2 regions of the Halomonas sp. WWR20 genome follow, and region 1 is predicted to be linked to the other one. Evidence: predicted binding sites of a transcription regulator. Region 1 holds the regulator's gene; the other holds the start of a gene.

Region 1 (4,547 bases):
TTTCCTGCCCTGACCGGGTAGGTATTGTATCCCGGGTTTCAAGCTTCATCGCCAGTCATGGCGGTTGGATCACCGAGGCCAACCAGCACTCCGACCTGGCGACCGGACGTTTTTTCATGCGCTACGAGATCCAGGCCGCTTCCCTACGGCTGGATGCGGCAGGCGCGCGTGAGGCCTTTGCGCCCATCGCCGCGGAGTTCGAAATGGACTGGGCGTTGACCGATACCGCGCGTCGCAAGCGTATGGTGCTGTTGGTCTCGAAAGCCTCGCACTGCCTGGTGGACCTTCTCTATCGCTGGACCGCCGGAGAACTCGACGGCGACATCGTCGGCGTCATTTCCAACCATGACGATATGCGCTCCCTCGTGGAGTGGCATGGCGTACCCTATCACCATGTTCCGGTCAACGCCGACGACAAGCAGGCAGCCTTTGCCGATGTCGAGAGCCTGATCGATGCGCTTGAGGCAGACACGATCGTCCTGGCGCGGTACATGCAGATTCTGCCGCCAACGCTATGCCAGCGTTATGCCGGGAAAGTCATCAACATCCACCATAGCTTCCTGCCGTCATTTGCTGGCGCCAAGCCCTACCATCAAGCCTACGAGCGGGGCGTGAAACTCATCGGCGCTACCTGCCACTACGTGACCGAGGAACTCGATGCGGGGCCGATCATCGAACAGGACATCCATCGGGTTTCGCACTGCCATACGGCGGAGGATCTGGTGCGCTTCGGCCGCGATGTCGAAAAGACGGTACTGGCACGGGGCCTGCATTGGCATTTGCAGGACCGGGTCCTGATCCACGGCAACAAAACGGTGGTTTTTGCTTGAGTGCCATGATGCTCAGGTGGTTACGTAACGTGAGTGCGCCAGCAGGTAGCTGGATATAGGTGGCTTTGCGGCGTGCGTTAACCACAGTGGTATGGCAGCGAGGTAATGCATGTCTTTTTCGGCTACCGTGCTGGCGCCATGGAGCTTGGCGCTGGCGGCTCTGCTGGCCGTCGCGTCTCTGATGCTGGCGGGTTGGCAGGCACCGTGGCGCACCTTGGTACAACAGCGGGGACTGCAGCATCGGCTGTTGGGCGCCACGGTTTGCGCCTTGCTGCTCTGGCAGTTACGTGCCCAGGCGGTGGATTGGCTGACCCTGCACTTAATGCTTTCCACACTGCTGACCTTGGTCTTCGGCGCGCCTCTGGCATTACTCTCGCTTGCAGCCATCAACGTCGGCATGGTGCTGGTGGGGAAGGTCGAATGGTCGTTGCTGGGGGTCAACTATGTGGTCACCGCAGTGATACCGGTATTGATCGCACATGGTATATGGCGCGGTGTCGATCGCTTCCTGCCGAACAATTATTTCATCTACATTTTCCTTTGCGGTTTTTTCGGCGCCGCGCTCTCCTTACTGGGTACCGGGATTGGCGTCATAGTCTTTGCATGGCTTGGCAGCCATGATCCGACAGTGCATAGCCAAGTGCGAGAATATGCACTGTTCCTGCCCATGCTGCTGCCTTCCGAGGCGTTTATCAGCGGCATGTTGCTCAGCATCATGGCCGCCTATCATCCGGATTGGGTCCGTACTTTCGATGCCCATCGCTATCTCGATACCAAGTGATCCCTCGGCCTGATTTCGGCCAGTTCAGTCGAATAGACCCAACTGTCGCGTAGCGTCTTCCTGCACCAGCCTGACACCGACCCCGAGCAGTCGCACGGGACGTGCACCGCGCTGCCAGGCATTCTCCAGCAACGTCCAATATCTCTCGGGCTCGGGGAGAGCTCCGCTGCTTTCCAGCGTAGTGCTACTGAAGTTATCGAAACGGATCTTGACGAACAGCTTGTGAATGGCCGGATTGCCGTGACGTTGCAGGCGCGCGTTCAGTCGCTCGATGAGAGACGATAAGGCGTCTCGACAGGCATTCAGGTCGGGAAGGTCCTGGTGGAAGGTGGTTTCCGCGCTGACCGATTTGCGTTCACGCTCCACCTTGACGGGACGATCATCGACTCCTCGCGCCAGGTCGAAAAGCCGATAGCCGAACTTGCCAAAACGCTCCGTCAGTGCCGCCAGAGATCGGTGGCGCAGGTCCGTACAGGTGCGTATCCCCATGCCTTCGAGTTTCGCCGCCGTCGCAGGACCGACACCATGCAGTCGTTTGACTTCGAGCCGGCTGACGAAATCCTCCATGGCATCGGGTGTAATCACGAACAGCCCGTCGGGTTTTTCCCAATCGCTGGCGATCTTGGCAAGAAACTTGTTGGGGGCGACACCGACGGAAACGGTAATACCGGTGCGCGAGAGAACCTCCTGTTTCAGCCAACGGGCCATCCAGGTCCCGCTGCCATGCCAGCCGGTGACTTCGGAAACGTCGAGATAGGCTTCATCCAGCGAAAGCGGTTCGACCCAGGGCGTAAGCTGATGAAAAATACTCTGGATCTGAGCCGATACCTGGCGATATTTATCGAAGTCTGGTGGCAGGAGGGTCAACTCGGGGCATAGCCGCAGTGCCCTTGCCGTGGGCATCGCAGAATGAATGCCGAACGCACGGGCAGGGTAGTTGCAGGTCGCCACTACACCGCGTTGCGCGGGGCTGGCCCCGATAGCCAGAGGAACCCCGCTCAGGTGCGGAGCGTCACGCATTTCCACTGCCGCATAAAAGCAGTCGCAGTCGGCATGGAGAATCTTGCGCATCGTGCCAAGGTCAGTGCAGACCGCTACCGTCGCCGCCGCGGATCACACCGACCCCTAGACCTTCGATTTCCAGAGGCTGATGACGCAGATCGACTTCGATCGGGGCGAAATCGGAGTTCTCCGCCAGCAGCCAGACCTGGTGTCCCTCGCGCTTGAAGCGTTTTACCGTCACCTCGTCCTCGAGTCGTGCCACCACGATCTGGCCATTCTGCACACGCTGAGTGCGGTGCACGGCAAGCAGGTCGCCGTCGAAAATGCCGATATCCTTCATCGACAGTCCGCGCACCCGCAAGAGGTAGTCGGCACGCGGCGTGAAATAATCGGGCGGCAACGGGCAGTGACGGTCGATGTGAGCGGCAGCGAGAATCGGGCTCCCGGCGGCTACCTCACCGATAATGGGAAGTCCCTGATCATTGGTGGGGGCGGATGTGTCGAGCTCCGTGGCCGCTAGGCGAATACCCCGCGAAGTGCCGGGAATCATGCGAATCACGCCCTTGCGGTCGAGCGCCCGCAGATGTTCTTCCGCGGCGTTGGGAGAGCGGAATCCCAAGGCTCGCGCAATTTCAGCCCGCGTCGGAGGATAGCCGAATTCGTTTATCGTTTTGACGATGAAATCGTAGACGTTCTGCTGGCGAGGCGTGAGCGGGCGGGACATGCAACCTCCGCGGAGTTGTGTTGGGCTGGAAGTGTTCGGCTGTACAGTATGTGATTGTATCCAGTATTTCGGTGTCTGCAACTTCTTCCGTCAAAGCGGTCGTGCCGGCAGGCATGGAACGTTTAATCGTTGCCATTGTGAGTCAAAAGTTGTGCGCGTAGAATCATAGCGTTTAAAACAACTGTTTATGGCCGGAGCGAGGCATTCCCATGGCCCAAACTGATACCGTGACACGCATTCTGGATACCGCTGAAGTGCTGTTCGCCGAGCGCGGGTTTGCCGAAACTTCACTGCGCAATATCACTAGCAAGGCCAAGGTGAACCTGGCGGCGGTAAATTATCATTTCGGTTCCAAGAAGTCCCTGATCCAGGCGGTTTTCGCCCGCTATCTCGATCCCTTTACCCAACGTTTCCACGCCGCGCTGGATACTCTCGAGAGCCGCTACCCGGATGTGATTCCCTTGGAGGTCCTGCTGGAAACCATGGCACGTACCGTGCTTGAAGTGCCCGCCGAGCGTAACAGTCTGAAAACCTTCATGCGCCTGCTGGGGCTCGCCTATACTCAGGCACAAGGTCATCTGCGTCGTTACATCCAGGAGCACTACGGCAGTGTCTTCGCACGCTTTGCAGCGCTGGTACGTCGGGCGACGCCGGATCTGCCGGATGCCGAGCGCTTCTGGCGGCTTCATTTCATGCTGGGGTCGGTAATCTTCACGCTTTCCGGCCTGGATGCCTTACGCGATATCGCCGAGAAAGATTTCGGCGAGCATGTAAGCGTGCGGGAACTGATCCGCCGTCTGCGCCCGGTAGTGGTCGCGGGAATGACCGCACCCTTGCCGGATGCCGAAATCAAGCAGGTAAGCTAAGCGATGCGTACACCATGTCTGCAGCATTTGCCTCCCGAGCGGGGCGTGTGGCTGGAAATCGATGTCACGCATCAGCGGCTCAGCCTATGGCGGGGACGTGAAGTGTGCGCAGAGTATGCGGTGTCGACGGGTGCCGCAGGCGTGGGACAACGCGAAGGCAGCGGACAGACTCCGCTAGGCTGGCATTATGTCCGCGCGGCAATCGGGGCAGGCCAGCCCGTGGATAGTGTATTTCGCGGACGTCGCCCCACGGGAGAGATCTACACGACCGCTCTGGCGCAGGAGTATCCCCATCGGGACTGGATCCTGACGCGAATCCTGTGGCTGTGCGGTCTGGAGCGCGG
Region 2 (4,547 bases), on a different contig from region 1:
TCCATTTAATGACTCCTCTTCAAGAGTTAGTCCTGCGTTTATCTTGGATCTTTCTAAATAAAGATCAAAGTTTAACATTTGGCTTTTTTTGAAGGCGAATACACTAAAAGTCCCGCTGTATTGCCCTCTAAGGAGATTCCGTACGCCGCGGACATCAGCGTAAGCATTACCAGAGCAAACATGGAAGTAGCCACCAGACTGACGAGCAATGTCACTGAGCAGAGTCAGCCCTACCCCCGCATTCTCTGTGCCGCCCCAAGAGGCCGCAGCATGCGTCTTACTAGAAGTGTTCGGCTCAAGAGCGGCTTCAAGAGCGCTCTTGTCATCATGAATACGGTTAGTTAACGGAGAGCCTGAGGTGTAGAAGCTTTGCTTAATTCCAATGCCGCTATCGACTACCGATACTACTACCACATCATGCTTATTATAATACTGAGCAGCAATGTACCCCGTTCCGTCCGAATGCTGTATAACATTATTTATAAGCTCAGAAACCGAGTATTCTACGCAATCATAAACACTTGTCTTTGAAGGATCGGATTCGCTTGCCTGCTCAGGAACAACGCAGTCCGCAACTTCTGTAGAAATGCTTTCTGTGTTTATGCTTCCGTCCACTCCAATCATTTTAAATGGAACAAACTTTTTTCTGGGATCGTTTCTTACAAAGTTTTCTTCAAAGTCTATGCCGCCCATTTTGAAGAAGTCCATTCTTTGCAAATAGCGAAAAAGATTTTCTCGAATGCTATCTTTGTGAATTCTTACAATTCCGCCGCGTTGCACTATGCCGCGAGCGTAGCCAGCCAAAAAAACAATATATGAGATAGGCAGGAAGTTGACATATTTAAAATCGAGAATAACCTCATCTTGCTCAGCGGGGAAGCTGGACATGATTTGTTCTGATTTCTTGTAGTCATCAATATTCGGTAAAACGATGTTCATTTGTTACCTGCGCTGTACTTTTATAAAATGTCTAGCTATCGCTTAAAATTGCAAAGATGCAGGCCAATCACGTATCTCAAGCCTCTCTGCATTATGGCATTCCTTACCTCAAAATCATCCATGCTTTCAACTAATTTATGCAACCAGGTTCGGCATGGATTTGCATCAACAGGGCCAAACCCTATTTTGTGACAGCCACGGGCAACTCGTCCCACCGGGTGGCGTATCTCGGCGTCCGGCGCTGACAGCGGAGATTCCTGTCGCTGTCCTGCTTGGCCTTACTGACACTAACCGTGTCCCGGCCATGCTCCCGGTTGATCTTATCCATAATGGCTATGAGCCGCTCGTTACACTGCCGATCGGCATCCAGCTGCGGCGTGTCGAGTAGATCCATCTGCAGCGTCGCCTTGTCGGCCAAGTCGAGCTCTCGCTCCAGGTAGTCGTCGGCAGGAGAGGGAATCCGGCACGCACCTCACCGGCGGCAAGTGGAAGCAGGATGGGGGCAGTAAGCTCATCGACTCGTCCGATGATGTCGATAGTCATGCTCATGCTGACGTCTCTGCCAGGTTCCAGCGAAGGCCGATCGCCCCATCGTCATAGCGTATGAGAGTGACGTGGCCGTGGGAGTCAATCTCCTCGAGCATGCTCTCCCAGTCTTCGACGCTTTCGTCAGGCTGTCGCTCGATGATGATGTGCTGGGTAAGCCTAGCGCGAGGCGCGTTGATTGCTCGCTGCACCCGCTTCCCAAGTTGCACGTAGGACGACTGTTCCACTGCCATCGTTTCAAACGCCATGATCTCCTCCTTTACGGTTACTGGTAATTTATACAGTATCGTAAACACATGAAGAGAAAGGCAAGCGTTTAAGCGGAACGAGGGTTTCAACGGCCCGAAGGGATGAGTGAGCAGGAGGCAAATTCATACTTTGGATTAAAAACGGGCGTTTATGCACCGGGGCGGGGGAGCCTCTATAACGGCAAGCGTTATAGACGTTATAGAAACGGAGATTTTTACAGGCAGGAACGAAGAAGGGGAATCAGCCAAGTGACTGATTCCCCTTCGTATTGTGGCGGAGGGACAGGGATTCGAACCCTGGAAGGGTGTTAACCCTTGCCGGTTTTCAAGACCGGTGCATTCAACCGCTCTGCCATCCCTCCGGCTTACGGCGAGCAATCTTACCAGCTTGTTGTGTTTCGTCAAGCCCTGCGTTTGGTTTCAACGAGTTATTTGCCTGCCAACGGCCATAACATGGCTTGTGCCGGGAACCCTGACAGGGCATTCTGGTCTCATTGACAGTTTCTTCTTGGACAGGAGCTAATTCCATGGCTTTTCAGACTTCACAACAGGTTTCCGAGCGCCAGTCGCACTCGGTGGGCGCCAGCAGGGTATTGCGCAACACTTATATGCTGCTGGCCATGACATTGTTGTTCTCCGCCGTAACGGCCGGAGCGGCGATGGCAATGGGCGTAGGGCAGATGAATATCTTCGTGTTCTTCATCGGTGCCTACGGCTTGATGTTCCTCGTGCACAAGACTGCGAACTCGGCCGCAGGCCTGCTGGCGACCTTCGCCTTTACCGGGTTTATGGGCTTCACCTTGGGCCCGATGCTGAGTCTCTATCTGTCGGTTCCCAATGGCGCTCAGTTGGTGATGACGGCGCTGGCGATGACCGGAGCGACTTTCATCGGTCTGTCCGCGGTAGCGCTTGTCACGCGCAAGGACTTCAGCTTCCTGGGGAACTTCATGATCGCGGGAGCGATTGTGCTCGTGCTGGCCATGGTCGCGGCGATGATTTTCAATATCCCGGGTCTGGCTCTGGCGGTTTCTGCAGGCTTTGTCCTGTTTGCTTCGGCGGCGATCCTGTATCAGACCAGTGAAATGGTTCATCGTGCCGGTGAAACCAACTATATCCTCGCCACCATTACTCTGTATGTGTCGATCTATAATCTCTTTGTCAGCCTGTTGTCGATCCTGGGCATCATGTCGGACGATTGACGCTTAAGCCAGAAAGTGATAAGGCCCCGCCTGGTGCGGGGCCTTGTCATTCTGGGTAGGGAATGGCTTGTTAAAGCCATCTGCAAGCCGAAGGGGACCACTCATGCGTTATGCATTGATCGTTCATGGCGGGCCTTACAGCCATCAGGCGGCTCATTCGGCGATACGTTTCGCGCATGGGCTGGTTGCCAGAGGCCATGAGCTGGCGACTGTTTTCTTCTATCATGACGGTGTCTACAATGCCGCGCGACTGGCCTCGCCTCCGCAGGATGAGCCACATCTTGTCGATGCCTGGTGCGAATTGCACGATCGTTACGGAACCTCGCTTTTCGTCTGTATCGCTGCTGGCTTGCGTCGAGGCTTGCTCGATGCAAAGGAGGCCGCCCGCCATGGCAAGCGGGGGGCCAGTCTCGATGTGCCCTTCGAGTTGACCGGTCTGGGGCAATTGATCGATGCCGGATTGAGTCATGATCGTCTGGTAACCTTTGCCCCCTGAAGCAAAGACGCAACCGATGGCAGTACAGCGGGAAGGTGATGCAACGATGAGCGATCATACTGCAGCTGCGGTAAACCGAATTCTGGTTATGCTTCGCCATGCCCCGCATGGCAGCAGTTGGGTGCGTGAAGGGCTCGATGTCGCCTTGGTGGGGGCGGCGCTGGGGCAGCAAGTGAGCCTGCTGGTGACAGGTGATGGCGTAACGGCGCTTCTCAAGGAGCAGGGGGCGGGCCCGCTAGGACAGAAGGGAACGCACCCGCAGTTCGATATGCTGGAAATGTACGACGTCGAAACGATTCTGGTCGATCGCGAAGCGTTGACCTGCCGCGGACTGGCAGTGGACGATCTGCGGGTATCCGTCACGCTATTGTCCGCGGAAGACATCGCAAAAACATTGGCAAGCCATTCCCTCATCTTTACTTTCTGAGATTCGCTCGGAAACGGTGAAGGCTCTGGCGCTCTGCCTGGCAATTATGTGAGGAGTCCATCACGCATGATTCTGCATCTGCTGAATCGTTCTCCCGCTTCGAGCAGGATATATCAGGACACGCTTCGCGCGATGGGGCCTGAAGACCGTCTGTTGCTGATCGAGGATGGGGTGCTCGGCGCCATGCCAGCATTGGTTCGCTACTTCGAGGGTATCAGCGGGCGTCTCTTTGCATTGCAGGAGGACGTGGCATCGCGAGGCCTGGCGGGTCGCTGTGACGAAACGGTATGGATTATCGATATGGATGGGTTCGTCACCTTGACGGAAGAAGCCGAGAAAACGGTGAGCTGGTTCTGATGGCAACGGTAAACGCTACGCGATATATCACTGCCGAAGGGCGCGAGGTGGCGCTTGATCCCGAGGGTTACCTTGTGGATCTCGATGCCTGGTCTCCGGCCGTGGCTCGAGCTTTGGCACAGGAGGAAGGCCGTGAACTGCGCCACGAGCACTGGGAAGTCATCCATGTGCTGCGGGATTTCTATGCCCGTTTCGAGACCGCGCCGGCCATGCGCCCTCTAGTCAAGGCGGTCGGCCAGGCGCTGGGCGCGGAGAAAGGTAAGTCCGTTTATCTGATGCGGCTATTCCCGGAGAGCCCAGCCAAGGTCGCAGCGCGCCTGGCCGGGCTGCCAAAG

What was found. Region 1 encodes LexA, which represses DNA repair genes until DNA is damaged. Its sites were predicted from a motif close to TACTGTNTANNTANACAGTA; they were not measured.
Region 2: the regulator LexA is predicted to act here: its motif matches at 1,752-1,771, upstream of ACW4DH_RS07390 (DUF1654 domain-containing protein).

What each region holds. Positions count from the first base shown of each region.
Region 1 covers NZ_JBTRHR010000001.1:204,725-209,271, reverse strand. The annotation lists gene purU (formyltetrahydrofolate deformylase) at 1-830, shown strand, start outside; gene ACW4DH_RS00890 (energy-coupling factor ABC transporter permease) at 940-1,611, shown strand; gene dinB (DNA polymerase IV) at 1,636-2,682, opposite strand; gene lexA (transcriptional repressor LexA) at 2,693-3,337, opposite strand; gene ACW4DH_RS00875 (TetR/AcrR family transcriptional regulator) at 3,547-4,203, shown strand; gene ACW4DH_RS00870 (L,D-transpeptidase family protein) at 4,207-4,547, shown strand, end outside.
Region 2 covers NZ_JBTRHR010000003.1:207,470-212,016, forward strand. The annotation lists gene ACW4DH_RS07375 (STAS-like domain-containing protein) at 1-5, opposite strand, end outside; gene ACW4DH_RS07380 (hypothetical protein) at 1-939, opposite strand, end outside; gene ACW4DH_RS07385 (DUF4113 domain-containing protein) at 1,121-1,333, opposite strand; gene ACW4DH_RS07390 (DUF1654 domain-containing protein) at 1,485-1,733, opposite strand; tRNA gene ACW4DH_RS07395 (tRNA-Ser) at 2,006-2,095, opposite strand; gene ACW4DH_RS07400 (Bax inhibitor-1/YccA family protein) at 2,261-2,932, shown strand; gene tusD (sulfurtransferase complex subunit TusD) at 3,036-3,428, shown strand; gene tusC (sulfurtransferase complex subunit TusC) at 3,475-3,855, shown strand; gene tusB (sulfurtransferase complex subunit TusB) at 3,922-4,212, shown strand; gene ACW4DH_RS07420 (TusE/DsrC/DsvC family sulfur relay protein) at 4,212-4,547, shown strand, end outside.